2 regions of the Actinomadura sp. NAK00032 genome follow, and region 2 is predicted to be linked to the other one. Evidence: riboswitches for the same ligand, from Rfam matches in the RefSeq annotation. Region 2 holds a riboswitch; the other holds the start of a gene.
The links. A riboswitch is a leader RNA that binds a small molecule or an ion and turns the genes downstream of it on or off. The one in region 2 is predicted to bind S-adenosylmethionine.

Region 1 (14,686 bases), 6.0 Mb from region 2:
GCGAACCGCTCGCCGCGCCAGCGGCAGGTCGTCCGGACGTACCGGAGGTCCTCGATCTCGGACGCGGGGACGATCCGGCGGTACCGGCCGGGCCGCAGCTCCTCGAAACCGTCCGTCGGGCCCGGTGCGTACAGTCTGACCTCGCCGTCGGCGCCCGGCGCGGCCTCGAAGTCGCGGCCGAGCCAGCGCGCGACATAACCGTCCCGGATCACTGCACGGCCTCCGTCCGTCCGTCGCCGCCCTCGGGGCTCCCCTCCGGCCGCAGCCAGGCGAGCCGGTCGGGGTCGTACATCGCCACGAACCGCTCGGTCCGGTCGCGGCCGAGGTAGTACATCTCCGCGCCGTACGGGAGGCGGGCGCTGTCCACCTTGTACTCGCGGATGGAGCCGGCGCTTCCCGGGGCGAAACCGCCGCCCAGGAACGGCGGCCGCTCGATGACCCAGCCCGACTCGCCCCACGCGGCCAGTTCCGCCTCGTCGCGTCCGCCGAAGGGGACCCGGTACAGGCTGGGGCAGTAGGCGGGCCACCGGATGACGTACACGCCGTCGTCGGCGGGCGAGAACGGCGAGCCGTCGTACAGCAGCCCCAGCGTCTCGTACAGCTGGCCGGGCGTCTGCAGCTCGGCGACGTCGCCGGTGGAGTGCACGAACCCGCCGACCCGGTCGTAGCCCTGCTCCAGGTACCAGGAGACGAGCCCGTGCGGGACGACCTTCTGCATGATGGTGGGGGACGAGACGCGGTCGTCCAGGTCGGACGGCAGGCGTGCCGGTTCCGGCTCCGGTTCGGGCTCCGGCTCCGGTCGCGGCGGCGGCAGCAGCGGAACCTCGGGCCGTGCCGGGACGAGACCGACCCGCACCGCCCACTCGCTGAGCGCCCGCACCTGGCCGCCCTGCAGCGAGGCCCCGATGCGCGTCCCCGGGTTGAGCAGCATCGCCCAGTCCTCGCGGGGCCACGCGCCGATCAGCTCGCGGAAGTCGGCGTACACGAACCGGGACTCGGGCAGCACCTCGCGCAGCCGCACCAGCGACGTGAACACCCGCACGGACGACGCGTCGCGCAGCGCCGCGTCCCAGCGGAACTCGCGCTGTATGGGCGTCACCTCGAGCGGCGCCTCGTCCGGGATGGGGACGAGCACGTTGGCGTTGAGCAGCACCCGCAGGAACGCGTCGGAGTCGCCGCTCGACGCGGCCTCGTAGAGCTCCTGGTCGATCCGGTTCCCGGGCTCGAACGCCGGCTCGGGCTCTGGCTCGGGCTCCGCGACGGCCCGCAGGCCGCGCGCTCCCGGCGCCTCCGCTTCGCCTTCGCCCGGCACGGCCGGCGGCACGGGCTCGACCGGCCGCGCAGCCGGTACGTCGGCCGAACCGAAGTCGCCGTACGGGGATTCGGCGCCCGCGTCCCGTCCGCTGGACGGCCCGTCTTGAGCCGGAACGCCGCCGGGCGCGCCGGCCCCCGCCTCGCCGAACCCGCTCGGGGCACCCGTCCCCGGAAGCCCGCCGCCATCCCCGGTGGGGGGCGCGAGAGGGCCGGTCGGCGGTGACGGAGGCGCGTCGGCCGGACGCCCTGGCGCCTCACCAGGTGAGGGCGTCCCGGTCGACTCGCCAGGCGGTGGGACCGGGGACCCGCCGGTCGGGCCGCCCAGAAGACTCTCCGGCGGCGGGGTGGCGTGACCGCCGGTACCGGTGACCGGTGCAGCGGGCGCGTCGGTCGGGCCGCTCAGGGGAGCTTCCGGCGGCATGGTGTGGCCGCCGGTGTCGGCGAAGGGCGCGCCGGGTGCGTCCACTGGACGACTCGGGAGGTCATGCGGCGGCGGGGGCGCCACCTCGGCGGGCGGAGCGGCGGGTGCGTCCGGTGCGGGCGACAGGCCGGGCGGAGGGCCGTCCTGCGATGGCATGGCGAATCCGCCGCTCTCCCCGCCGGGCGGGGTGCTCTCCGGCTGCGGGCGCGGGGGTTCGCCGCTCTCTCCGCCGGGCGGGGCGGGGACGTGCGGGCCGGGCAGGGGGCTCTCCGGGTGCGCGGGTTCGCTGCTTTCCGCACCGGCCGGGCCGGGCAGAGGGGCGTCCTGCGGTGGCATCGGGAATCCGCCGCTCTCCGCAGCGAGCGGGGCGGGGGTATCGGCCGGGCCGGGCGGGGAGCTTCCCGGCTGCGGGGGCGTGAGCCCGCCGCTTTCCCCGCTGGTCGGGCCGGGCAGGGGGCTCTCCGGCTGGGGGAGGTTGTGGTCGCCGGTCGGGCCGCCTAGGGGAGGTTCCGGCGTGGGGTTGGTGCCCGGTTGGCCCAGGAGGCTTTCGGACGGTGCGGGGGTCCGGCGGGGGAGGTCCGTGCCGTGTGCGCCGGTCTGGTCGGGGACGGGCGTGGTCGCCTGGCCGGTGGGAACGCCTTCGTGCGGCGAGCCCGCGTGGTGGCCGGCGTCGGTGGTGCGCGCCGGTTCGGGTGCCGGGGCCGGGGCGTCCTCGTGCGGTGGGACGGCGTGGCGGCCGCGGTCGGCGGACGCGTCCGGCGGGACGGGGGGCGCCACCGGGACGGCCGGGGTGTCCGGCGGCGGGGGCGTGGACGCCGACGGCGGGGCCGCCGGGAGGCGCAGGGTGCGGAGCTGCTCGCCCGGCATCGACGCGTCGATGGGCGTGCCCGGGTTGAGGACGAGCGTCCACTCGGTGTCGGGCCAGGCGGTGACCATCTCGTGCAGGCTCGGCATGATGAAGCGCGACGAGCCGATGGCGTCGTTCATCCACTTCAGCGACGTGAACACCTGGATGGACGTCCGGCCGTGGACGGGGATCGGCCGCCACGGGAACTCGGGGTCGCCGGGGACGATGCCCCACGGGGTGTCGGCGTCGGCGGGCACCAGCACCTGCGCGCCCAGCAGGATCTTGTAGAAGGCCTCGGTGTCGCGGCGCCGGGCGGTGTCGAACAGGCGCTGCTCGATGTCGTTCTGCGGCTCGAAGCGGTCGGTCATGCGCTGCGCGGCGCGCTGGTCGGCCCAGGTGGCGAGGCCGGGGAGCTGCTGGGCGAGGACGGTGCCGCCGGCGGGGGAGCCGGAGTTGATGGCCAGGAGCCAGTCGTGGTTCGGCCAGTAGCGCAGCACGACGGTGAACGGCAGCGTGATGTACTCGGTGCCCGGCGGCGATGCCTCCGTGAGGCGTTCGGGCGAGGTGAAGACGGGCACGACCGTGGAGCCGTCCACCTCGCGGGTCTGCCAGGGGAAGCCGGGACGGCCCGGGCGCAGCGCGAAGTCGAGGTCGGGCGGGACGGGCAGCAGGACGTCGGTGGCCGCGAGGGTCTGCAGGAACAGGTCGTGGTCGTTGTTCGCGGCGGCCCGCAGCAGCTCGCGCTCGACGTCGTTCGCGGGCTGGAACTCCGGGCGCGGCGACTGCCGGGGCAGCTCGCGGTGCTGGTCGCGGAGCTCCTCCCAGGCGGCGGGCGCGCGGCCGACCTGCGGCGGCCGCCCGTCGCCCTCGGCGACCTGGCGCACGAACCAGGCCGGCATCCGCGCCTCGATCGGCAGCACCGCGCCGACGCCGTGGGCGGGCGCGTCGATGGCGAGCCACCACCGGGCGTCCGGCCAGGTCTCGGCGATGTCGCCGAACCGCACGGTCATGAAGTGCCGGTAGGACGGCCCGAGGCAGGCGCGCATCGCCGACGCCGACGTGTAGACCAGCACGTGGACGCGGCCGTCCTCCTCCTGGGTCGGCCACGACGGCTGCGTCTCGTTGGCGAGGACGCCGTTCACCAGTTCGGGCGGGACGGGGACGACGAGCTCGCTGTCCGCGAGGAGGCGGAAGTAGCCCTCCTGGTCCCCGGCCCGGACCGTCTCCTGAAGCCGGTGCTCGAACTCCGACGTGGGTCGCCACGCGTCGGCCACGGTCGCCACCCCCTGTTTCCTCCGTGCTCGTCCCCGCGCGACTGCCTACGCTACATGGGCGAACAGGACCAAAGAGCATATTCGCCCGGCCGTCCGCGGGTCCCCGCAGGTCAGCGCGTCGCCAGCCCGGCGAGGGCGGCGAGCAGCCGGTCGATGTGCTCCTCGCTCGTCCCGATGCCGATGCTGGCGCGCACGGCGGCGGCGTCCCCGCCAGCGAGGTGCCGGACGAAGGGGTGGGCGCAGAACTTCCCGTCCCGGACGCCGATGCCGTGCTCCTCCGACAGCGTAAGCGCCACGTCGCGCGCGTTCCACCGGTCCACGGTGAACGACACGATCCCGACGCGCGGCGCCCGCCCGCCCCACAGGCTCAGCTCCCGGACGGACGGGATCGCCGCGAGCCCTTCCCGGAGCCGTCCGACGAGCGCCTCCTCCCGCGCGGCGAGGTCGGGGAAGGACGCGGAGAGCGTCTCGCACGCGGCGGCCAGCGCGATCGCGCCGAGGACGTTCGGCGACCCCGCCTCGTGCCGCTGCTCGGCGGACGCCGCCCACCGCGTCGTCGCGCCGACCGACGCGCTCGCGCCGCCGCCCTTCAGGTAGGGGTCGGCGGCGCGCAGCCAGTCGGCGCGCCCGGCGAGCACGCCGGCGCCGAACGGCGCGTACAGCTTGTGGCCGGAGAACGCGGCGTAGTCCAGGCCGAGCGCGGTCATGTCGAGCGGCCGGTGCGGGACGAGCTGCGCCGCGTCCACCGCGATGCGGGCGCCGTTGCGGTGCGCGACCCGCGCCAGCTCCTCGACCGGCCACAGCTCGCCGGTGACGTTGGACGCGGCGGTGACGACGAGCAGCCGCGGCCCGACCGGGCACGACCGCAGCGCCCGGTCGGCGGCGGTGATGGCCTCGGCCGGGGTCGCGGGCGCGGGAAGCCGCACGGCGCGCTTCCACGGCAGCAGGGAGGCGTGGTGCTCGGACTCGAAGACCACGACGCTCGTCCCGGCGGGGACGGCGTGCGCGAGCAGGTTCATGGAGTCGGTGGTGTTGCGGGTGAACACGACGGCGGAGCGGCGCCAGGCGCCGAGGAACGAGCGGACGGTCTCGCGGGCCTCCTCATACGCGCCGGTCGTGACCTGGGACGCGTAGCCCGCGCCGCGGTGCACGCTGCTGTAGTACGGCAGCGCGCGGGTGACCGCGTCCTGCACCGCCTCAAGACAGGGTGCGCTGGCGGCGTAGTCGAGGTTGGCGTAGGGGACGCGGCGGCCGTCGCGCAGCGGCACCGGGACGTCCGCCCCGATCACGTTAGGGATCCGGCGAACCCGGACCCCCTCGGTGCGCGTCTCAGCGGGCGTGATGGGGGAGCGGGCGAGCAGCGTGGGCATGCCGGGACCTTCCAGGGTCTGGGACCCCGGGCCACAGGTCGGGATCCGCGCTTGCCGGGACGCGGTGTTGCGTCCGGCCAGGTCCTCACCCGGGGCACCCCATCGCGGACGAAGGGTTGCCGGCCAGCAAGCCGGGGCTTGACGCTGGCGCTCATGACCTAATGCGGAATTATATGCGGGTCCGTTCGGGGATCAAGCGGGAGGGGATGCGATGCGGTACGGGGTGGCGCGGGCGCTGGCCGGAGGCGTGGTGGTGCTCGGCACCCTGAGCGGGTGCGGGATGCTGGGCGGCAACTCCGACGAGGTGTGCGCCGACACGAAGAAGGTGCTCCAGCAGTACATCACCCAGGTGCGGAGCGTTCCGGCGGCCGAGCCCGCGCAGTGGAAGCAGGCGACCCAGCGGCTCGCCGGACAGCTGGAGGGGCTCGGGAAGAAGGCCGACGACGCCGCGCTGAAGAAGGCGCTGCTGGCGGAGTCGGAGAAGCTGAGCACCGCCGCCCCCGCCGTCGGCACCGGCGACGTCTCCCAGCTCAACACCGTGATGAAGGAGACACCCGCCAAGATCGGCAAAGCCTGCGACTGAGCCCGGCGGGCCGGCGGGGCCGGTGGGTCGGTGAGGCGGGCTCAGCCGCCGATGCGGCCCCCGCCGCCGCCCCCGCCGTCGCCGGTACCGCCGTCGCCTCCGTTGTCTCCGCCGCCGTCGCCACCGCCGTCACCGCCTCCGCCGGTGTCGCCGTCACCGCCGCCGTTGCCGCCGCCCCCGCCGTCCGGGGGCTGGATGATGGTCGGCAGCCCGGTCGGCGGGGTCGGGATGTCCGGCACCTCCGTGGGCGGCTCCGGCTCGGACGGGCCGGTGGTGCGGGGCGGCTGCGGTTCGCCGGGGCCGCTCGGCCGCGTCGGCAGGCCGTTGCCGGTGCCGGGCCGCATCGACGGCGACCCGAACGACTTGGGCTCGTAGTCCTTGATGTCGACGGCGTCGGTCATGTAGGTGCGCCAGATCTGCGCGGGCAGCTGCCCGCCGTACGCGCCGTAGCCGGGGATGTTCAGCGGCTTGCCGTCGCTGCGGAACATCGCGACCGACGTCGCCATCTGCGGGATGAACCCGTTGAACCAGATCGCCTTGCCCTTGTCGGTCGTGCCGGTCTTGCCCGCGACGTCGCGGCCGTCGGGCAGCTGGGCGCCCGTCCCGGTGCCGCCCTGGACGACCTTCTGCATCGCGTACGTCGCGTCCCGCGCGTTCTGCTCGCCGAGCGCCCGCTTGCCCTTCTCGGTGAACGTGCGCTTGTGGTCGTCGTTGTCGGTGACCGACTTCACCACGAACGGCGCCCGGTACACGCCCTCGGACGCGAACGTCGAGAACACGCCCGCCTGCTGGACGGGGTGCAGCGACACGATGCCGAGCGGGAACGTGGGCGCGCTGCGCTGCGCCTTGGTCATCTGGCTCGCCGGGATGCCCATCTTCTCGGCCATCTCGGCGATCTTCTCGGTGCCGATGTCCTGGCCGAGGTTGACGTAGGCGGTGTTGATCGAGTTCTGGGTGGCGGTGACGAGGTTCACCGTCCCGAAGCTCTGGTTGCTGTCGTTATGGATGGACGACCCGGCGAACGTCTGCGGTGAGCTGCCGTCGTAGGTGGAGCTGAGCGACCGGCCGTCCTCCAGCGCGGCGGCCAGCGCGATCGGCTTGAACCCGGACCCGGCCTGCGCCCAGTCGCCGAACGCGCTGCTCAGCGCCTCCTCCAGGTAGCCGCGGCCGCCGTAGAAGGCGAGCACCTGCCCGGTGGCCGGGTCGACCGACACCGCCCCGGTGCGGATCTTCTTGCTCATCCCGTCGGGGGCGTTCTGGTTGACGGCCCGCTTCATCGCGTCCATCAGCCGCTTGTCGAACGTCGTGGTGATCTTCAGCCCGCTGCGGTTGAGCTCGTCCTCGCTGTAGCCGCGGCGCTCGGTGAGCTCCTTCTTGGCCACGTTGACCATGTAGCCCTTCTGGCCCTTGAGGACGTCGGTGATCTTCTGCTTGACCGGCGTCGGGAACTCCATCGCGGCGGCGTCGGCGGACGTCAGGTACCCGTCCCGCGCCATGTTGCCGAGGACGGAGCGCCACCGCTGCTCGGCGGCGGTGCGCTGGGCGCCGGTCGGGTCGGCGAAGTTGCTCGGCTGCTGGATCGCGGCGGCGAGGTAGGCGCCCTCGCCGGGCGTCAGCTGGGAGACGTCCTTGCCGTAGTAGGCGTGCGCGGCGGCCTGCACCCCGTAGGCGTTGCGGCCGAAGTAGATCGTGTTGAGGTACTGCTCCAGGATCCAGTCCTTGGACTTCTCCCGGTCGACCTTCAGCGCGACCATGATCTCCTTGAGCTTGCGGGTGACCGAGCGCTCCTTGCCGATGCCGCCGTAGTAGTTGCGGACCATCTGCTGCGTGATCGTGGACCCGCCCTGCAACTGCTGCCCGGTCACGGTCGACCAGAACGCCCGCGTGGTGCCCTGCACCGAGACGCCCGGGTCGTCGTAGAAGCTGCCGTTCTCCGCCGCGATGACCGCGTTGCGGGTGCTCTCCGGGATCCGGTCGAGCTTGACCGCGTCCCGGTTGATGCCGGTCTTGGCGATCACGGTCTTGCCGTCGGCGTAGTAGAACGTCGGGCCCTGCGCGATCGCCTTCTCCTGCGGGGACGGGACGGGGGTGAGCAGGTAGGCGACACCGAACGCGGCGACGCAGAACCCGATGAACCCGAGCAGCAGGAACACCGTCCGGCGCAGGATGCGGGCCTTGCGGCTGCGCGGCTTGCGCGGGCCCCGGCCGCCGCGGCCCCCGCCGCTCCCGTCGCCGCCGCCTCCGCCGCCGTCGCTTCCGGGCGGCGGCGGTCCTGCGTGCTTGGACGAGGCGGCGGGCATGCCCTTGGTATCACCGCCGGCCGGCGCTTCGACACCGGCGGACGCCGAATCGGCCGCGAGATCGTCCGGTTCGTCGGCTAGATCACCTGGTTCGTCGCGCGCCGTTTCGCCGCCCTCTTCCGGAGCGGCTTCCGGAGCGGCTTCGGGGCCGCGTTCGGGGTCGCGCTCCGCGGCCGGTGATTCGCCCGTCTCGTCGCCGGAGTCGCCCGATTTAGGGGCCTTGTCGCCGTTCTGAGATATGCCGTCCTCGCCGGTGAATTCGGCGGCCCCGGCGGATTCCTCGGCCTCCGCGGTCAGCGTGGCGGTCGACGGACCGTCCTGGTCGGCCGGTGCCCCGGCCTCGGTGCCGTGCGGGTCCACCTCGGCGGCCCCGGTGGACGCGTCGCCCTCCGGGACCTTTTCGCTGTCGCTCACAAGCCCCCCGTGATTATTGCGTTACCGACGATACCTGAGGGGATCCGTGCGCCGGACGCCCAATGCGCGACCCGGGGCCTCCCAATAGGAGGACGGGCAATACGCGCCGCCGGTTGTCGTGACGGACGTCGCGATGCGCGCTTTCCCGCGACGTCCCGCGATGTCCCGCAAGGTTCGGCGACGTCCCGCAACGCGGAGCGGCGGGGGCCCGGTCCGGGCACCCCGCCGCCGTCACGCCGCCGGGCGCTACTTCTGGATCTTGGCGAGGATGTCCACGACGAACACCAGGGTGTCGGTGCCCTTGATCTTGGGCGGGCTGCCCTGCTTGCCGTAGCCCTCCGCCGGCGGCAGCACGAGCAGCACGCGGCTGCCGACCTTCGCGCCGGTGAGACCCTTGTCGAAGCCGGGGATGGTCGCCCCGGTGCCGATCGGGAAGGTCGCGGGCTGCTTGTTGTCCCAGCTGGAGTCGAACTTGTCGCCGCTCTTCCAGATCTTGCCGACGTAGTTCACCACCGCGTCGTCGCCCTTGGCGAGCGCCGGGCCGGTGCCCTCGACGAGCGTCTCGACCTGGAGCTTGTCCGGCGCGTCGGCGTCCGGGACCGTGATCTTGGGCTCCTTGGCGCCCTGGTCCTCGACCTTCGGCAGCTTCTTGTCGTCCAGCTTCTTCGCGGTGCCCTCGGGCTTCGGGTCCTTCGGGACGGCGGCCTGGATGTCCATGACGAACACCACCGCGTCCTTGTCGGTGATCTGCTGCGGGCTCAGCTGGCTGAGGTCCTTGGACGGCGGGAGCTGGAGCACGACCCGGCTGCCGACCTTCTGGCCGACCAGGTTCTTGTCGATCTCCTTCAGGCCGCTCTTGCCGATGACGAGGGGCCGCGGGCCGCTCGGCTGCTGGGCCTGCTGCTCGTAGGTGGAGCTGACCTTCTCGCTGGTGCTCTTGACGCGCGAGTTCTCGTCGTCCTTGTCCTTGGCCCACTTGTAGGTCGCGAACTGGACGTACACCGTGTCGCCGGCGGCGACCGCGCGGCCGCCGCCCTTGATCGGGTTGGTGATCTTCACGCTGGTCGCCGGCGCGAGCTTGGTGGGGATCTCGACCTTGGGCTCGGCGGCGAACTTGCCGGTCACCTCGATCACCGGGTCGGGCCGGTTGACCCACCAGTACACGCCGCCGGAGATCGCCAGTGCGGCCACCACGATCCCGGCGATCATCATCATCCGCCGCTTGCGCGCCTGCTTGGCGGTCAGCGCGGACGGGGCGGACGGCCGGTTCAGCCCGCTGCCCCGCCCGGCGCTGATGCCGTGCGGGGTGAACTCGGGACTGCGGATGCTCTGGGCGTTCGGGATCTTCGCCTTCGCCTTGACCGCCGGCTTGCCCCGGGGCTTGTCATCCTCGGACATGGTTCCTCACTTGCTCCGGGTTCGACGACATCACGAACGTGACCACCCTTCCAGGGCCGGGCTAAGCGCAGCGTGAAAACCGTGCAAAGGAGGCCGACCCGCAATCTACCGGTCACGCGTGGATCGCGGTGCCGTCCGGCAGGGGACAGGAGAAGCCGCCAGGATATCCCCGCCGGGGCGATGACTCACGCGCTCCGGATGGCAGGCTGGGGGAATGCGCCTCGCGACGTGGAACGTCAACTCGGTGAAGGCCCGGCTGCCGCGCCTTCTGGCCTGGCTGGACGAGACGAAGCCCGACGTCGTCTGCCTGCAGGAGATCAAGTGCCGCGCGGACCAGTTCCCGTCCGGCGACGTCGCGGAGCTCGGCTATGCCACCGCCGCGCACGGCGACGGCCGGTGGAACGGCGTCGCGGTCCTTTCACGGGTCGGCATTGAGGACGTCTCCAACGGATTTCCCGGCGAGCCCGTATATGAGGGTGAAGCCGAGGCGCAGGCGAAGCTGACGGAGCCCGTCCTCCTCGCCCCGGAGGCCCGCGCGATCGGCGCCACGTGCGGCGGTATAAGGGTCTGGTCGCTGTACGCGCCGAACGGCCGCACCCCCGAGTCGGTCCACTACCGCTACAAGCTCGAATGGTTCGCGGCCCTCCGCGACGCGCTGGCCGCCGAACTGTCGGCGGGGGCGCCGCTGATGGCGACCGGCGACTACAACGTGGCCCCCACCGACGACGACGTCTGGGACCCGTCCGTCTTCGTCGGCTCCACCCATGTCACCCCCGCCGAACGGCAGGCCCTGGCCGAACTCCGCGAGCTGGGCCTCCACGACGTCGTCCCCACCCCGATGAAGGGCCCGCACCCCTATACCTACTGGGACTACCGGGCCGGCGCCTTCCACAAGAACCTCGGTATGCGCATCGACCTCGTGTACGGGAACGACGCTTTCGCCGAGCGGGTCAGGTCCGCCTATGTCGACCGGGAGGCGCGCAAGGGGAAGGGGCCGTCCGACCACGCCCCGATCGTCGTCGACCTGGACTGACGTACGGGCCGCCCGGTTCACCGGGCGGCCCGCCCCTCTCGCCGGTCAGCGGGTCAGAACTTGCCGGCCTTCACGTCCGCGAACGTCACCCGGGACGTGTGGTAGTAGATCGTCCTGGACGGTGTGTCCGGCGCCACGGCGGTCAGCGCCACGGGCTGGCCCGTGCGGGCGTCCACGACCAGCGTCTCCGCGAAGTTCCCGTTGGCCGGCCAGCTGTCGGTCAGCGTGATCGTGGCCCGTCCGGCGGTCGTGGTCTTGCTGACCTTGACGTTCGGCATCGTCGCCATGATGCGCAGCACCCCGGCCCGGACCTGCGGGTTCTTCGGCGCCGCGACCAGCGCGTCGATGGAGTTCGACCAGATGTGGTTGTCGGTGATCTGCTTTTTCTCCTCGGGCGTGCGCGGCTTCGGCGGCACGTACTTCTCGCCCCGCTCCTTGGCGATGCTCTTGAGCTTCTCCCGCAGCGCCCGTTCGGGGTCGGGGTTCGTGCCCGGGGCGAGGTTGGCGACGGCCATCCGGGCGCGCGCGGTGCCGAGGTCGCCCTTCACCGCGAAGAGCGCCACCGCGATGCGGCGCTTGAACGACTCGTCGCCGGCGTTCCTCTTGATGGCGCGGCGCAGGGCGCTCTTGTCGTTGGCCCAGTAATAGGTGCCGTCGTCGGTGTAGAGGTCGATGCCGTTGCCGGCGATGGCGTCGCTGGTCGGCGACTGGTTGCGGACGGCCAGCGTCGCGTCGCCCGGCTCGGCCGCCCGCAGGGGCGTGATCTCCGAGACCAGCTCGGTCAGGATCGGGTTCGCGCCGCCGGACGTGGTCGTCGCGGGAGGCGCGCCGGGCGTCGACGCCGACGTGACGACCAGCGCCGCCGCCGCGCTCGCGGCGACCAGCGCGGCGGCGCTGAGGCCCACCGTGCGGCGCCTGCTCCACCGGGCGCGCCGGACGGGTGCGCTCTCCGGTGCCTCCGCCGCGGCCATCGCCGCGCGCAGCGCGGTCCTGGCGTCCTCGAAGGCGCGGGGCCGCACCGACTCGGCGTCCCGCACGTCCCTCAGCAGGTCCATTTCGTCGACCATCATCAGCTGGCCCCCTTCATCGAGTTGTGCTCGGTCAGCAGCGCGGCGATCTCCGGGGCGTTCCGCAGCGCCATGCGCGCCTCGTGCAGGTAGCGGCGCGCGGTCCCGGGCGGGACGCCGATCGCCCGGCCCGCGTCCGCGACGGTCAGGTCCTCCCAGGCGACCAGGGTCACGATCTCCCGCTGCTGCGGCCGCAGCCCCGCGAGGGCGCCGCGCAGCGCCGACCTGACGTCGACGCGGTCGTCCACAGCGGCCCACGGGTCCCAGCCCGGCGCCGCGCCGGCCTCGTCCGCCAGCGGCTCCTCGACCCGGCGGGACCGCCAGTGCCGCCGGAGCATGTTGTGCGCGACGCCGACCAGCCACGGCCGGGCGTCGGTGAACGCGCGGTCGTAGGCCGCGCGGGACGTGAACGCCGCGACCCACACCTCGCCGAGCAGGTCCTCGGCGGTCTCCCGGCCGGCCCGCCGCGCGAGGTAGGCGCCCACCGCGCCCTCGTGGCGCCGGACCACCTCGACGAAGGCGTCCTGGTCGCCGTCGAGCGACCGGGCGATCAACTCCGCGTCATCCGGATCAGATGTCATGACCCTCCTCGTCCATGGCTCGCCGTACACCCGGGAATTGCCGACGGGCGGGGCAAAGCGTTCGACGCAGGTCAGCAGGCCCGCGCCGGGAGGTGTCAGCCGGGGAAGCGGGCGAGGAGGCGGCGCTTGCGGGCGGCCGCGACGTCGGCCTGGTCGAGGACGGTGCAGCCGGCCGGCAGCAGCGAGGCGGGCTCGCCGGGCGCGAGGCACCATTCGGCGGGCATGCCCGGCCGGTCGAGGCGGGCGTCCTCGGTGAACGCCTCCCAGCCGAGCAGGCCGCCGGGCAGGACGGCCCCGGCCGCGCGCCCGAAGACGGCGCGGTCCCAGAACCCCGTGCACAGGACGAGCGCGTAGGCGTGCGGCGGCCGCCACGTCCCGAGGTCGGCCTGGACGAGGGTGATCAGCGGTGCGACGCCGCGCCGCCGGGCCTCCGCGCCGAGCCGGCCGAGCGCGACCTCCGAGATGTCGACGGCCGTGACGCGGCGTCCGGCCCCGGCGGCCAGCAGCGCGCTGCCGGACGGCCCCGACGCCAGGTCGAGCACCGCGCCGTCCGGCATCGGCAGCGCCAGCGCCCGCTCCGCCAGCGGATGGGCGGACGACAGCGCCGGGGCGCCGCCGTACTTGCCGTTCCACCGGAGCCGGTCCGGATGCTCGGCGAGTTCGGCGGGCACGTCGTCCATGCGGGCGACTCTAGCGGCGCTCCGCGATCAGGAGCATGAACATCGCCGTGGGGAAGCCCTTGCGCCACCACGGGTCGTCGCGCAGCTGCTCCGGCGTGGGGTGCGGTTCGCGCAGGTCCGCGATGACGAATCCGGCGTCTCGGAGCGTTCCAGCGTAGTACTCCAGCGGCCGGAGCCAGCTCGTGATGAGCGAGGGGGACTCCAGGCCGTCCACCAGGAACCGCTGGTCGACGCCGCGGGACGCGAAGTACTGCGCCGCCGGGACGCTGTTCATCGCGCCCTGCTCGGAGTTCTCCACGTAGAAGCAGGGGTGCAGCGTCAGCAGGACCAGCCGCCCGCCGCTCTTCAGCACCCGCCCGAACTCGCCGATCGCGCGCGCCGGGTCGTGCACATGGCTGAACAGGTGGTTGCACAGGACGACGTCGTACCGGCCGTCCTCCATGGGGAGGTCGTCGACGCTGGCGCGGGTGAAGGTCGCGCCGGGGGACGGGAGGGACGCCGCCGCGTCGATGAGGCCCTGCGCCGCGTCCACGCCGGTCACCTCGGCGCCCATCTCGGCGAGCGCGCGGGACAGGTAGCCCTCGCCGCACCCCGCGTCCAGGATCTCCAGGCCGGCGCAGGGCCCGACGGCGTCGAGGACGGCCGCGTCGGTCAGCTCGGTCCGGTAGCGGTCGCGGCGCTCCCTGATGACCTTGACCCAGTACTGCGCGTTGGCCTCCCACCTTTCACGCGTCAGATTCGCGATGGCTTGCGCCGAGTCCTCCACCGGCTCCCCATTTCGTCGTGCGGCCGTGTCCGGCGTCCGGCTCAGGCGAGACCCTTGAGCCGCCGGACCAGCGCGTTGCAGGTCTGTCTGGTCGTTCTGTCCCGGCAGTCGGCCCCGCGCAGCTCGAGTGCCTGGACGAGCTCGGCGAGCCTGCCGCCGAACGCGGGGTCGCGCTTCAACGCCAGCGGAATGTACGTCGACGCCAGGTAGTACAGGTAGGCGTCGTTGTACACCGCTATCTCGCGCAGCACCTCGGTGGCCGTATTGCGCAGCGACAGGGAGCTCGGCAAGGTGAAGTCGCTGCTGATCCGGCCGTCTCTGGTGTAGGTCGGGAACGCCCATTCCTCCAGCGCCGCGTACACGGGCGTCGCGTCGAGCTCCCGGCGGTACCGCTCGGCGAGCTCGAAGTCGTTCGCGCCGATCAGGGAGCCCATCACGACGCCGCGCATCATGAACGCGGCCTGGCGCCCGGGGACCTCGAAGCCGAGGTGGGCCTCCAGCTCCGTCACCTTGCTGACCTGGTGCGTGAGGATGTTCAGCGCCAGGATCGAATGGAACGAGTAGGTCTTGCGGTTCAGGCGGGGGGCCAGGTCGACGGACGCGTCGAAGAGCTTTTGCGGGTCCTGCAGGAGCCCGTG
Region 2 (14,686 bases):
GGTCCAGGATGTCCTTGGTGGCCTGGCGGTCGTCGGTCTCCTTGACCCTGATCCACAGGCCGAACTTGCCGGCCTTGTCCTTGAGGCCGATCTCCGTGACCGACGGCGTGCCGACCTTGCAGGCGGTGAAGCGGGTGATCGTCCCGCTGAGCGCGCCGTCCGGCGTCGTGTAGTTCTCCGGCGCGGCCTTCGTGCACTGCGGATGGGCGGCCGCGCTCGGCGGCGGCAACTGGCCGGGACGCAGGTCCGTGGTGACGCCGATGAAGACACCGGGGCCCTTGCCGTTGCCGAGGAAGGCGGCCTTGTCCGGAGTCGCGCGCAGCACCGGCCGGGCCTGCGGGTCGTTCAGCCGGACGGTGGACGGCGACCACGTCTGCTCCTGGCCCTTCGGCCACGCCTTCGGCACCGCGGTCTTGATCTTGCCCGCGGTGTCGGAGACGGCGACGAAGTCCTTCGGGACGGCCGGCGCCTTCTCCTTGTCGTCGTCCTTGCCGTCCCCGCCGGAGAACAGCATGCCGAGCGTCAGGCCGCCGATGAGCGCCACCGCCAGCACGACCACGGTGATGATCAGCGGCGTGACGAACTTCTTGGGGGCGCCGCCGGGCCCGCCGGCGCCGCCGCCCCCGAGCCGGCCCATCAGGCCGCCGCCCTGCTTTCCGCCGGGCCCCTGGCCCTGGACCGGAGGCGCCTGGAAGCCCGTGGGCGGCGGCGGGCCGCCGTAGGGGCCGGGCGCGGGCGCGCCCATCGGCTGACCGGGGGCACCGCCGCCTTGCGGAGGCGGCTGCGTCGGGAAGACCGCCGTCTTGTTGTCTCCGCCCGGCGCTTGCGGCCCCTGCGGCGGCTGCTGGTAGGCGACCGTGCGGTCATTGTCGTTGTCCGGGGCGGTGGGCCCCTCGGGCTGCCCGAACGGGACGGCGCGTCCGCCCGGTTCGTCCACGATCGTCGCCTCAGCGCCGGCCGGAGGGCGCGGCGGGAGGCGCATCTCGGACGTGCGGACGTCGTCCTGCATGGGCTGGTCGAACCGGGTCTGCATGTCGGCCGAGCCCGGTGGCCCCGCGCCCGGACCCGGGCCGGGGACGGGTGCGGGCGGACGCGCCTGGGAACCGTCCTGGTAGAAGTCCTGGACGGTCGCGTCCGCGTCGATCCGCGGGTTTTGTGGCGGCGCAGGTGCAGACGCAGGCACGGGCGCCGGTTGCGCGGGCTGCGCCGGTTGCGCGGGCGGTGCCAGTTGCGCGGGCTGCGCCGGTTGCGCGGGCTGCGCCGGTTGCGCGGGCGGTGCCGGTTGCGCGGGCTGCGCCGGTTGCGCGGGCGGTGCCGGCGCCGTCGTCGGACGCAGTGTGGACAGCGCCTCCGCGAACGCCTCCGCGGTCGGCCACCGCTTCTCCCGCTCCACCTCCAGCGCCCGCATGACGACCTGGTCGAACGCCGGGGGCAGCCCCTCGCGCAACTCGCTCGGCGGCGACTTGACGGGAGCCGGGCCTGGGGCCCGTCCGGTGATCATGTGATAGGTCAGCGCGCCGAGCCCGTACACGTCGGCGCGGACGTCCAGCCCGCCGCCGAACCGCGCCTGCTCCGGCGACATGTAGCCGGGGGTGCCGACCGGCAGCGTGAACGCCCCGGACGCGTGCGCGAGGGCCTTGGCCAGGCCGAGGTCGGCGATGAGCAGCTTCTCGCCGCCGTCCGGCGTCGACTGGAACAGCACGTTGGACGGCTTGAGGTCCCGGTGGATCACCCCGAGCGTGTTGATCACCTCGACGCCGTAGGCGATCTGCTCGGCCAGCGCGACCACCTCGCTGACCGGAAGTGGCCGCTCGCGCATCCGGTCGCCGAGCGTCCCCCGGTCGGCGTACGACATGACGAAGTAGGGGCGCCCGTCCGGCAGCTCCCCGATGTCGTGGACGCGCACGAGCCGCTCCGAATCGGCGCGGCGCAAAATCCGGGCCTCCTCCAGGAACCGGTTGCGCACGTCCAGATCGTCGATCAGATTGCTGTTCAGGACCTTGATGGCGACCTGTGACTCCAGGGCGTCGTCGTGCCCCAGCCACACCGAGGCGAACGCCCCCGAACCCAGGACGCGATCGATTCGGTAACGGCCTACAGCTGGTGGGAAAGACACTCCCGTATCATCCCAGCAAACGGGGTGACCCCGCGAACGAGCAATGAGGCGGCATGGCATTCGACGAGAGGACCGAGGAGCTGGCGGTGAGGGCCGCCCAGGGCGACCAGGGCGCGCTCAACGAGCTCCTCCGCAAGATCGAGCCGGACGTGCTGCGGCACAGTTCGCGGTTCCTGCCGTGCCGGCAGGACGCCGAAGAGGCCTGCCAGGACGCGCTGCTCCAGGTCGCGCGCAACATCCACCGGTTCGAGGGCCGGTCGCGGTTCAGCACCTGGCTGCACGTGGTCGTCGCCAACTCCGCCCGCTCCACCTACCGGTCGCTGAAGCGGCGCTCGGTCGAGCAGGCGGGCGAGCTGCCCCAGCAGCGCCCCGACCCGCGCCGCACCAGCGTCATCGCCGGGTCCCGGGTCGACATCCTCGACGCCATGGAGGACCTGGAGGCCCGCAAGCCCGACCTCATCCAGGCCCTCGTCCTGCGGGACGTGTCCCAGCTGGAGTACGCGGAGATCGCCGAGCAGCTCAAGCTGCCGCTCGGCACGGTCAAGTCCCGCATCCACGAGGCGCGCAAGCAGGTCAGGCAGACGCTGGGCGAGTCCTACACCTGACGATCGGCGGTCGGGCCCGGCCGCGTGCCGGGCGGCCGTCAAAGGTCGGTCATCGGGCGGTCACGGTGCGTCAAGAACGCAGGCCGCGGCATGCGCGCGTCCACCAGCATGCGGTGCATGCCATCAGGACCGGCCTCCCGCAACGACCGCCCGATCTTCGTCCTCGGCTGCGCCCGCTCGGGGACGACGCTGCTGCGGCTGATGCTCCACTCGCATCCGCGCATCGCGATCCCGGGGGAGACGAAGTTCGTCCTCCCCGCCTATACGGGACGGTGCGACTTCGGTGACCTCGCGGAGAGCAGGAACAGGCGCGCCCTCGCGGAGTGGATCACGGGCGACCGGTCGACCAAGGTGCACGCCCTCGGACTGGACGCCGACGCGGTCATCGAGGAGATCGTCGCCGGCCCGCCCACGCTCGGCTCCGCGCTCGGCACCGTCTTCCGCGCCTACGCGCGGCTGCACGGCAAGCCGCGCTGGGGCGACAAGCGGCCGAGCTACGCCCGGTACGCGGGCACGCTGCTGCGAATGTTCCCGGACGCGCAGTTCGTCCACCTCGTCCGGGACGGCCGGGACTGCGTCGCCTCGCTGCTGGAGATGCCCTGGTACGACGGCGACGTCCACCACGCCATCTCGCTCTGGCGGGAGACGGTCGACCAGGGCCGCCGGCTCGCGCACCGCCTCGGCCCCGACACCTACTACGAGCTGCAGTACGAGCGGCTCGTCGCCGACCCCGCCGACGAGCTGGGCCGGCTCTGCGGGTTCCTCGGCGAGGAGTTCGACCCGGTGATGACGCATCCGGAGGGGCTCGCGCGGCGGACCGTCCCGTCCCGCAAGCGGTGGCACGGCCGGACGCACGACGCCGTCAACACGGGCCGCATCGGGTCGTGGGCGGAGCGGCTCGACCCCTGGGAGATCAGCCTGGCGGAGGCCGCGTTCGGGGAGCGACTCGCCGAGTACGGGTACGAGCCGAGCGGCCTGCCGAAGCCGCCCGCGTCCCAGCTCGCCCACTTCACCCGGGTCAGCGCCCACCGCCGGATGGCGCAGAGCAAGGACGCGCTGCGCGAGCGCTGGAAGCAGCGCCACGAGCCGAACCCGGTCGAGTGCAGGCTGCCGGCCGAGACGTCCACCAGCGCCACCTGAAGCGCCGGCAGCGCGCCGCCGGTCAGTCCAGGGCGGCGAGCTGGTCGGCGAACCAGCGCTGCGGCGGGAGCGCCGCCGCGGCGGCGGCCAGGCGGGCGCAGCGCTCGGCCCGCAACCCGCGCGGCATCAGCAGCGCCTGGTGCAGGGTCTCCGCTGTCTGCGACACGTCGTAGGGGTTGACCGTCAGGGCATCCTCCGACAACTCGGACGCCGCCCCCGCCTCTCGTGACAGCACGAGCGCGCAGCCCTGCTTCGACAGGACGGGCCCTTCCTTCGCCACCAGGTTCATGCCGTCCCGGATGGGGTTGACCAGCAGGACATCGGCCAGGCCGTAGGCGGCGAGCGACCGCGGATAGTCGTCGTTCACCTGAAGGATCAGCGGATCCCAGTCGGCCGTGCCGAACTCCTCGGTGATCTGCGCCGCCATCCGCTGGACGGCCGCGGTGTACTCGCGGTACTCGGGCAGGTCGTAGCGGGACGGATAGGCGAACGCCAGATGCACCACGCGCCCGCGCCACTCGGGATGGTTGACGAGCATCTCGCGGTAGGCGGCGAGACCCCGCACGATGTTCTTCGACAGTTCGGTCCGGTCGATCCGCACGATGAGCTGGCGGTCGCCCACTTGCTCCTTCAGCGCGCGCGCCCGTTCCACTACGTCCTGCTGGGCCGCGCGCTTGCGCAGCGCCGCCTCGTCCACCCCGAGGCCATGGACGCCGACGTGCGTGGTGTGCCCCGAGCAGGTGACGGTCCGGGCCGACCGGTCGACGCGCGCACCCGGAAGCAGTTCGCAGCAGTCAAGGAACGCCGAGGCCCACCGCTCAGTGAGGAACCCGGCGTGGTCTGCGCCGAGTATGCCCAGCAGGACCTGCGTCCCGATGTCGTCCGGCAGCAGCCTGAAGTACTCCGGCGGCGCCCAAGGCGTATGGGAGAAGTGGACGATCCTCAGGTCGGGCCGCCGGTCACGCAGCATCCGCGGAGCGAGCGACAGGTGGTAGTCCTGGATCGCGGCCTTCGCGCCCTGGGCGGCGTCCCGCGCCAGGGCGTCCGCGAAGGCCGCGTTGTACGCCTCATAGGACTGCCAGTCACGCCGTGCGCGAGCGTCGAAATGCGGGCTGCGCGGGGTGTCGTACAGCAGATGGTGGACGAACCACAGCGTCGAGTTGGCCACGCCGTTGTACGCACGGTCGAACGTCGCCGCCGGGATGTCGAGCATCCGCACGGCCGCGCCACCGGTGTCGTAACCCGCCAGGTCTATGCGGCCGTCCGGTGAACGGCGAGCAGCCGTCCGATCGCCCTCACCGAGGCTCGCGCACACCCAGAGCACGTCCGCCGCTGAAGAAGACGCCTCCGACTGCTGCGCGAGACGCGGCGGCCCAGGGTCGCGCGGGGCGCCCGTGACGGCCGCCAAGCCCGACACCAGCCCGCCCCCACCGCGCCGCATGGCCAGCTCCCCGTCCTCCGACAGCGAGAACGACACAGGGCCTCGGTTGGACGCCACCAGCACTTGGCTCATACCGGCAGGGTCTCAGTTGTTACCCAGGCGCTCCACAGTGACCCGCGTGGTGTGCGCCACGGGCGCCGCAAGCCGCCGCCGCGGCCGGATCCGGCGCGATTAGCGGGGAGCGCGCGGGGTAACCGATCCGGATGAGCAGGTCCGAGACGACGAAGACCGTGCTCGTCGCCGGAGCGGCCAACCTCGTCCTCGCGATCGTCAAGCTGATCGCCGGCCTGCTGGCCGGATCCAGCGCGATGCTCGCCGAGAGCGCCCACTCCGTGGCGGACACCCTCAACCAGTCCTTCCTCCTCGCCTCGCTGCGGCGCAGCGAGCGTCCCCCCGACCGGCGGCACCCCTTCGGCTACGGCAACGAGCGGTACGTCTGGTCGCTGCTCGCCGCGTTCGGCATCTTCATCGCCGGGGCCGGGTTCTCGATCTTCGAGGGCATCCTGACCATGACCGGTCACGGCGGCACCGGCACCGCGGTCTGGCTCGCCTACGCCGTCCTCGCCCTCGCCGCCGTGCTGGAGGGCACGTCCTGGATACGCGCCTTCTACCAGGCCCGCAAGGAGACCCGCGAGAACGGCCGGGACATCGTCGAGCACGTCCGCCGGTCGCCCGACCTGACGTTCAAGACCGCGCTGTTCGAGGACAGCGCCGCGATGATCGGCCTCGCCCTCGCCGCCGGCGGGCTGGTGCTGCGGCAGCTGACCGGGTCGGACTTCTGGGACGGGCTCGCGTCCGTCCTCATCGGCGTGCTGCTCGCCGGGCTCGCGCTGCTGATCGGCCGGGAGAGCTCGGTGCTGCTCATCGGGCGGGCCGCCGATCCCGCCGACCAGCGCGTGATCCGCGCGGAGATCCTCCGCGCGCCCGGCGTGACCGGCGTGGACGAGCTGCTCACCATGCACTTCGGCCCGGAGCAGCTGCTCGTCGCCGCCAAGGTCAACTTCTCCGACGCGATCAGCGCCGACCAGGCCGAGGACGTCGCCGGCGAGATCGACCGGCGGCTCCGCGAGCGGGTCCCGATCATCCGGCACGTGTTCCTCGACCCCACCCAGCGCTCCGCGCGCGAGGGGTCGGCCGCGTGATCAAGACCTCACCCGGGTACCGTCTCAACCAGCGGACCCGGCTGTCTGGCATCCGGTCAGATCATGTAAAGTCACGCATACGAGTTCAAAGCGCTCGTGACGACAACTGAATACCGCTCATCCAGAGGGGTGGAGGGACCGGCCCTGCGAAGCCCCGGCAACCACCCGGCTGTGGCGCGCTCGCGATCCTGCGAGGCCGGCCGGGAGATGGTGCCAACTCCGGCCTGCGACCAAGGTGGCGCAGGGAAGATGGGGAGAAAGGCCTCGCCCTCATGGCACTCACGCCTGCCACAGACCTCGGACCCGCTACCGCGCTCGTCTGCCGCGAATGCGGCACGACCCGCGATCTCGGCCCCTTCTACGCCTGTGAAGAGTGTTTCGGCCCCCTGGAGATCGCCTACGACTTCCAGGGCGTCACCCGGGAGTCCATCGCGTCCGGGCCCCGCAACATCTGGCGGTACCGCGGGCTGCTGCCCGTCCCGGCCAACGTCGCCGACACCCCCAACACCGAGCCCGGCCTGACCCGCCTCGTCCGCGCCGACAACCTCGCGGAGAGCCTCGGCCTGCAGAGCCTCTGGGTGAAGGACGACAGCGGCAACCCGACCCACTCCTTCAAGGACCGCGTCGTCGCCGTGGCGCTCGCCGCCGCCCGCGAACTCGGCTTCAAGGTGCTGGCCTGCCCGTCCACCGGCAACCTCGCCAACGCGGTCGCCGCCGCCGCGGCCCGCGCCGGGATCCGCAGCGCGGTGTTCGTGCCGTCCGACCTCGAAGCCCAGAAGATCATCACGACGGCCGTGTACGGCGGGACGTTCGTGACGGTCGACGGCAACTACGACGACGTCAACCGGCTCGCCTCGGAGATCGCCGGCGAGCAGGACGACTGGGCGTTCGTCAACGTCAACGTCCGGCCCTACTACGCCGAGGGCTCCAAGACGCTCGGCTACGAGATCGCCGAGCAGCTCGGCTGGCGGCTCCCGGACCAGATCGTCGTCCCGGTCGCGTCCGGCTCCCAGCTCACCAAGATCGACAAGGCGTTCCAGGAGCTGATCAAGCTCGGCCTGGTCGAGGACCGCCCGTACCGCGTGTTCGGCGCCCAGGCCGCCGGCTGCGACCCGGTCGCCGCCGCGTTCAAGGCCGGGCACGACGTCGTCCGCCCGGTGAAGCCGGACACGATCGCCAAGTCCCTCGCCATCGGCAACCCCGCCGACGGCCCCTACGTCCTCGACGTCGCCCGCCGCACGGGCGGCGCCGTCGAGGACGTCACCGACGCCGAGGTCGTCGAGGGCATCCGCCTCCTCGCCCGCACCGAGGGGATCTTCGGCGAGACCGCCGGCGGCGTCACCGTCGCCACCCTCCGCAAGCTGATCGACGCGGGCACCCTCGACCCCGCCGCCGAGACCGTGATCATCAACTCCGGGGACGGCCTGAAGACCCTGGACGCCGTCGCCCCGGTCGTCGCACCGTCCGCGAACATCGCCCCGTCCCTGGAGGCGTTCCGCGCCGCCGGCCTCGCCTGAGAAAAGGAGCACCATGAGCGTTTCCGTGCGCATCCCGACGATCCTGCGGACCTACACCGGCGGCGAGTCCGAGGTGAAGGCGGAGGGCGCGTCCCTGCGCGCCGTCGTCGCCGACCTTGAGGCGAGCTACGCCGGCATCTCCGCCCGCATCCTGGACGACGCCGGCAAGATCCGCCGCTTCGTCAACGTCTACGTCGGCGACGAGGACGTCCGCTTCGCCGACGGCCTCGACACCGCCACCCCCGACGGCGCGCAGATCTCGATCATCCCCGCCGTCGCCGGCGGCTGACGCCCAGCCCGCAGCCCGGTCCCGTCCGCACGGGGCCGGGCGCGGGTCTACGATGGCGCGGTGCCAGCGGAACTGATCAACCTCGCCGACGACCTCGGGAACAGCGTCACGCTTCGGGTGACCGGCCAGGAGAGCGGCGGCCTCACCGGTGAGATAGAGGTCGGCAGCTATTTCGTCAGCGGCGGCATCAAGACCTGGCTGGACGCCGAAGACCTCACCGCCTGGGAGAAGGCCCTCGACTCCCTCTCCCAGGGAACGGACGCCGCATGGCGCGAAGGTCAGCGCGCGACCGAGATCCACTTGGAAATCGACGACCACGACCGCGTCCACGTGGCCGTAGTCGACTCGCACTCTTTCCTGGTGACGGTGGAACTCACGATCGAAGTCGCCGCCGACTGGCTGGAAGAGCACCGCGAACGCCTGACGGCCGTCCGCGCGCTACTCCCCGAATAGCGGCTACCGCCACCGGTCACGAACGGAATCGACGACCGACAGCACCCCGAACAACACGCAGACCATGGCGAACATCAAGAACGCCATGATCCCGAGGATGAACAGCAAGAGCGCCAGCAGGTCCTGCCATCCGATGCTCGACATGGCGCAGCTGAAGTCGCAGTTGTACGGAGTCTCCTCGTCCAGTTGAAGGACGAGAACGCCCCCGACCAGGCAAACCACGCCGACACCGAACGGCCACCGGGCGACTGCCCATAAAGGGTCGGCTTTCCGTTGCGTCATGCCGCCATGATTCTCCGGCCCCGCCCACCGCACATCATCCTGAGGTCGTACCTCCGCGCACGCGCGATAGCCTCCACCACGTGACTGATGAGATCCAGCAGATTCAGCCACTCGACTCTTCGATAGCCGAGGAGTGGCTGCGCAAGACCAACGAGCCGAACCTGCGTGCCGTATCCGCCTCCAAGCTCCGCGAGGGCCCGTGGTGGCACGTCAGCGTCTGGGTCATGGAATTCGTCCGCACCGGCCCTCTCGAACTCGAATTGCGCCACCGCATCGACGACGCGCTGAGCGCCGTCACCGGCGTGACATCCGTCGAGGAGGAAGACCGCGAAGTCTGGACGGTGACCGGCGAGCCGACGGGCAAGGCCCTGGTCGAAGCAGTGGCGCAGGTAGTAGACGACTTGGCCGACCAGACCCGCAACGCCTTCCAAGGGCGCTGAGACAGCCGGCGGACGGTGTGCCAGGATGCGCGCATGGACCTGCGTCCCGAACTGCTGCCCCCCACCGCCGCCCCCGAACGGCTGGCGGAACTGGCCAGTGAGATCGAACGCATCGCCGACCTGCTCGCCCGCGGCGAACCCGCCGCGGCGGCGATCGACGAGTTCAACCAGGCCACCGGGCACGCCTACACCACGCACGACTTCACGGACCACCTCGACCGGCGCACTCTCGACGAGTTCGCCCTGGAAGCAGCCCGCCCGGCGCATCCGCGCGTCGCCGACATCACCCGCGCCGAACTCGCCGAGATCGTCCGCAGGATCCAGGCCGCCGACCCGGAGACCGACTACTACTCACGCGTCCTGGACGCCAGCGTCTCCAGCCCCGACTGGGCCGCCCTGATCTTCCACACACCGGCCCTCGACGACCCCGACCAGATCGCCGACGAAATCCTCGCCCACCGCCCCATCGCCCTCTGATCCGCCCGACGCCGCCATCGACCGGCGTGCCGCTCGGTTCGATGAGGCGTCACCTCCGTCCTGCGGAGCAGGTCCGCGACCTCGTCTCCTATGTGCACGGGAAGCGTCACGCCCTACAGGACCAGCCCACCGGACGCCCCTTCGAGATCGTCGTCGGCTGATGCGGGGGCTGTCCGTTCCGTAAGTGTTCCGTGTGACCCGAGCCACGGCCAGAGGCGACGGGCTACGCTTACCCCCTGGAAGGGGAGTATCCCCAAAGCGGCGAGCTCGTCATCACGTCCGCATGATGCGGTCCGGGCCGTCGGTCGTGGCTTTCGCACGGCGGGAGAGACCTTCGGAGCTGCTTTCTGCTGCCCGGAGGTCCTGCATGGGCGAGGCCCAGAGCAATTTCGGAAACTTCGCGATTCTCCCCGGGCTCGGGGCGTCCCTTGTCGCGCTGATCCTCTTCACTCTCATCGCCGTCGTCATCGTCCCGGCGGTGTGGTCGAGGACGCCCGAGCGTCGCGAGGCGGCGCTGTTGGTGCTCCGACTACTCCTCCGCCACCTGTCCGAGCGGCGGGCCACCCGCAACAAGCGCGGCTCGAACTCCTCACGACGCCGCTCCTAACCGCCCCGTCCCGGCCGTCCGAAACCGCCCCGCAGGGCCGCCCGTTCCGCAATGGTTCCGCGTGGCCAGTTATCGGTTTCCGTTCAGCTCGGCCAAGAGATCGTCGGGCTACAGTTCGTAGCGGTTTCCCCCACTTGCGTCCCTTTGTGCCCCAGATGCGGTAACCGCCGGGAACCCTGCGAGCGACGCCATCGCTTAGCATGTCCGGAGTCACGACGACACCCCGCATTGTCCTCACAATGGGAGTAGTCGATGCGCTTGACCACCCGGACTACCTGGAGCGTGCGGGGCCTACTGGCAGTGGCCTTGGCCGCCGGCGTCCTGCTGGCCGCTGGCCCCACGACCATGACTACGGCCAAAGACGATAACTGGCCCGGCACCGGCGGCCGTGTGACGGCTGGCAATGACCACTGGCCCAGCACCGGTGGCCGCATCATGCCTAAAGAGGACTACTACCCCGGCAGCGGCGGCTGACCAGGGCGCCGAAGGGCGGCCGAGGGGTGCCGTTACCTGGACGATGGCAAGCACGTCCTGACCGCTGCCCGCTCGCTCAACGGCCGTACGACCTGTGCCGTGCGTGCCTGTCGCTCTGGCTGAACGGTGGGGTGCCGGCGGCCAACGTGGCGGCTCGTGCCGGGCACTCGGTGGCCATGCTCCAGAGCACATATGCTCACTGCATCGACGACGAGGAGATCATGAACCGGCGCATTGATGCAGCGCTGGGGCTCCTCCTACTTCCGGCGCGGAACGCGCGGAACAGACCGTCGTTCCTCTGCCCCGTCCCGGTGCGCGTGCTCCGCGAATACCGGCGTACGACCACGCACAGTGAGTCACGGCGACACACCCGTGAGGTTCCCAGACGGGGTTCCGTCGCAGGTGAGAACGGGTCTGGGCAGGTAGGTGAACCTTCCCCCGGCGAGGATGTGTGGCGCTTGCACTCGGCAGGGTAGAGTGCTAAAAAAACGGTTGGCACTCTACTGTGGAGAGTGACAGCTTCACAGTCTGGGTCGGGGCGATGAGGCCTCAGTCCGGCGGCGGAATGGAAGTCGTCGGCGGGGGCCGTCCGTCGCGGGCGTCGGCTCGATCCGTCTAAGCCACCTTGTTCCGGGAGGACTGGAGCCTATGGCTGCAAAGATGATCGCGTTCGACGAGGAGGCCCGCCGCGGTCTCGAGCGCGGCATGAACCAGCTGGCCGATGCCGTAAAGGTGACCCTTGGTCCGAAGGGTCGCAACGTCGTGCTGGAGAAGAAGTGGGGCGCCCCCACGATCACCAACGACGGTGTGTCGATCGCCAAGGAGATCGAGCTCGAGGACGCGTGGGAGAAGATCGGCGCGGAGCTCGTCAAGGAGGTCGCCAAGAAGACCGACGACGTCGCGGGTGACGGCACCACCACCGCGACCGTGCTGGCCCAGGCGCTGGTGCGCGAGGGTCTGCGGAACGTGGCGGCGGGCGCGAACCCGATGTCGCTGAAGCGGGGCATCGAGGCCGCGGTCGAGCGGGTCAGCGAGGAGCTGTCCAAGCTGGCCAAGGACGTGGAGACCAAGGAGCAGATCGCCTCCACGGCGTCCATCTCCGCGGGCGACCCGCAGATCGGCGAGATGATCGCCGAGGCGATGGACAAGGTCGGCAAGGAAGGCGTCATCACGGTCGAGGAGAGCCAGACCTTCGGTCTGGAGCTCGAGCTCACCGAGGGGATGCGCTTCGACAAGGGCTACATCTCGCACTACTTCGTGACCGACCCCGAGCGGATGGAGGCGGTCCTCGAGGACCCGTACATCCTGATCGTTCAGGGCAAGGCGTCGGCCAACAAGGACCTGCTGCCCGTCCTCGAGGGCGTCATGCAGTCCGGCAAGCCGCTGCTGATCATCGCGGAGGACGTCGAGGGCGAGGCCCTGGCCACCCTGGTCGTCAACAAGATCCGCGGGATCTTCAAGTCCGTGGCCGTGAAGGCCCCGGGCTTCGGCGACCGCCGCAAGGCCATGCTGGGCGACATCGCCACGCTGACCGGCGGCCAGGTCATCAGCGAGGACGTGGGTCTCAAGCTCGAGAACACCACGACCGACATGCTGGGCCGCGCCCGCAAGGTCGTCATCACCAAGGACGAGACCACCATCGTGGACGGCGCCGGTGACGCCAACGAGATCGCGGGCCGGGTCAACCAGATCCGCACCGAGATCGACAACACCGACTCCGACTACGACCGCGAGAAGCTCCAGGAGCGCCTGGCCAAGCTCGCGGGCGGTGTGGCGGTCATCAAGGCCGGCGCCGCGACGGAGGTCGAGCTCAAGGAGCGCAAGCACCGCATCGAGGACGCCGTCCGCAACGCCAAGGCCGCGGTCGAGGAGGGCATCGTCCCCGGCGGTGGCGTCGCGCTGCTGCAGGCCGGCACCAAGGCGTTCGACAAGCTGGAGCTCGCGGGCGACGAGGCCACCGGTGCCAACATCGTCAAGCGCGCTCTGGAGGAGCCGCTGAAGCAGATCGCCGTGAACGCCGGCCTCGAGGGCGGCGTCGTGGTGGAGCGGGTCCGCAACCTCACCCCGGGTGAGGGCCTGAACGCCGCCACCGGCGAGTACGTCAACATGTTCGAGTCGGGCATCCTCGACCCGGCCAAGGTGACCCGGTCCGCGCTGCAGAACGCCTCGTCGATCGCCGCGCTGTTCCTGACCACCGAGGCCGTCATCGCCGAGAAGCCCGAGAAGAACCCGGCCCCGGCGGGCGGCATGCCCGACGCCGGCGGCATGGACTTCTGATCGGCGACGCGTAACCGACGCGCATGAGAGGGGCGGCCCCGCGGGCCGCCCCTTTTGTGTGCGCGGAGACGGTTCGGCGCGCCGGCGGCCCGCTCCCGGTACCAAGCTGTCCGACGCCCACGGCAAGCTGCTCGCGGTGGCGGCGGATCGGTACGTATCGCTGCTTCGGCAGGCGGTCGGGACGACCCTCGGCGGCAGCGACGGCCGCTGGATCGTCCATGTCGAGGACACGCGGCGCCCGGCTGCTGATCGTGGACCAGGAGAGCAAGAGGCGGACCCGAGTGAACACCTGCGAGGGCGTCCACATCGGGTCGGCGCAGAATCGCGAGCGGTACAGCTAAGTGTTGCTGGACGTGGCGGAACGTCCTCGCGGCCATCTGGCTCGCGGCCGCTTCGGCCGCAATCCGAGGTGCTGGACGGCCGCGGGGACCAGGTGGCGCAGCTTGAGAAGAATGGAAGGGCACCGCGACGGAGGCGCTGATGACCGCCGACCGGTACTCGCTGGAGATCTTCCTGGCGGTTGCCGCCCCGCTCGCGATCGACCTGCTGCTGCACGAGCCCAAGGACTGGCCGATCGAGTAGCCCGCCCGCCGACGGGAGACGCGGGTGCGGGCCAGCCGGTCGGTGCCGCCCGAGTGCTGACGAGGCCGTCGCCGCGCAAACGCATCTGAATGATCGATCCGCGGCTGTGCACGATCGTCGGGGGACGTCCCAGCCCGGACCGCTGGCAGCACCGACGCTGAGCCGCATGCCTCGCATGCCTCGTCCGCTCGCTTGCCCTGGCTCCGAGCGTAGTGCCGGGCTCGGACGAGACAGGCGGCCTCGCCGATCCACGCCCAGACCTGGACGGGCTCAATAATCCCGGACCCGCACATCACGGGCTCGCGGCTCCAGCCCGGCGACCACGTCCGCCGACCACGTCCGCCGATTCCTGCGGGAGCACCTCAACTCGGGCCGCTGGTGCCTCCCGTGCGGGCGGTGGCTGCAGCCATTCGGTCCCATCGTCCTCCAGCCACAGGTCGACCGGGCTGGCCGGCCGTCCCCGCGCAGTCGGCCGAGCGAGCTTTGAGGGCCTCGGTCTCGGCCTCGGCGATGAGGCGTTGGCGGCGGCCGCCGCCAGCCGGAGCGTCACCGCCGGCGAGCGGACGGCCGGGCGGCCGGCCCTGCGCAGGACTGCCGCCGTGCCGAGCAGGGGATGGTCCGCGAGCCCGCGCTCCAGCCTGCGGCCGTGTATATGCGGAGCGACCGCCCGTCAGGCGCCACGAACTCGTGCCAACACGATGCGCAGCCGTTCCGGTGTGGTCGGGACATCGTCGTCGCGCGCGACGTGCGCCGGATCGCCGTGGCCACCGCCGCTGCCGACGAAGGCGCGAGTCAGGAGAGAGATGACCACGCGGGCCTCCGGTGAGGGTGTCCACAGGGCCTG

Region 1: linked by a shared signal. The riboswitch ahead of HUT06_RS33720 (aminotransferase class V-fold PLP-dependent enzyme) and the one ahead of thrC (threonine synthase) in region 2 are both predicted to bind S-adenosylmethionine.

Annotation. Positions count from the first base shown of each region.
Region 1 is NZ_CP054932.1:7,375,682-7,390,367, reverse strand. Features, by position in the region: gene HUT06_RS33730 (hypothetical protein) at 1-212, opposite strand, end outside; gene HUT06_RS33725 (SseB family protein) at 209-3,865, opposite strand; gene HUT06_RS33720 (aminotransferase class V-fold PLP-dependent enzyme) at 3,967-5,226, opposite strand; SAM riboswitch class IV at 5,269-5,385, opposite strand; gene HUT06_RS33715 (hypothetical protein) at 5,438-5,809, shown strand; gene HUT06_RS33710 (transglycosylase domain-containing protein) at 5,851-8,523, opposite strand; gene HUT06_RS33705 (FKBP-type peptidyl-prolyl cis-trans isomerase) at 8,770-9,921, opposite strand; gene HUT06_RS33700 (exodeoxyribonuclease III) at 10,136-10,954, shown strand; gene HUT06_RS33695 (hypothetical protein) at 11,008-12,024, opposite strand; gene HUT06_RS33690 (RNA polymerase sigma factor) at 12,024-12,602, opposite strand; gene HUT06_RS33685 (class I SAM-dependent methyltransferase) at 12,698-13,282, opposite strand; gene HUT06_RS33680 (bifunctional 2-polyprenyl-6-hydroxyphenol methylase/3-demethylubiquinol 3-O-methyltransferase UbiG) at 13,293-14,048, opposite strand; gene HUT06_RS33675 (hypothetical protein) at 14,090-14,686, opposite strand, start outside.
Region 2 is NZ_CP054932.1:1,404,167-1,418,852, forward strand. Features, by position in the region: gene HUT06_RS06675 (serine/threonine-protein kinase) at 1-2,176, opposite strand, end outside; gene HUT06_RS06680 (RNA polymerase sigma factor) at 2,170-2,721, shown strand; gene HUT06_RS06685 (sulfotransferase) at 2,839-3,861, shown strand; gene HUT06_RS06690 (trehalose-6-phosphate synthase) at 3,884-5,374, opposite strand; gene HUT06_RS06695 (cation diffusion facilitator family transporter) at 5,506-6,444, shown strand; SAM riboswitch class I at 6,559-6,700, shown strand; gene thrC (threonine synthase) at 6,717-7,961, shown strand; gene HUT06_RS06705 (MoaD/ThiS family protein) at 7,975-8,250, shown strand; gene HUT06_RS06710 (DUF5959 family protein) at 8,311-8,703, shown strand; gene HUT06_RS06715 (hypothetical protein) at 8,707-8,985, opposite strand; gene HUT06_RS06720 (hypothetical protein) at 9,066-9,425, shown strand; gene HUT06_RS06725 (hypothetical protein) at 9,459-9,902, shown strand; gene HUT06_RS06730 (hypothetical protein) at 10,270-10,509, shown strand; gene groL (chaperonin GroEL) at 11,632-13,260, shown strand; gene HUT06_RS45125 (hypothetical protein) at 13,479-13,601, shown strand; gene HUT06_RS06740 (hypothetical protein) at 14,513-14,653, opposite strand.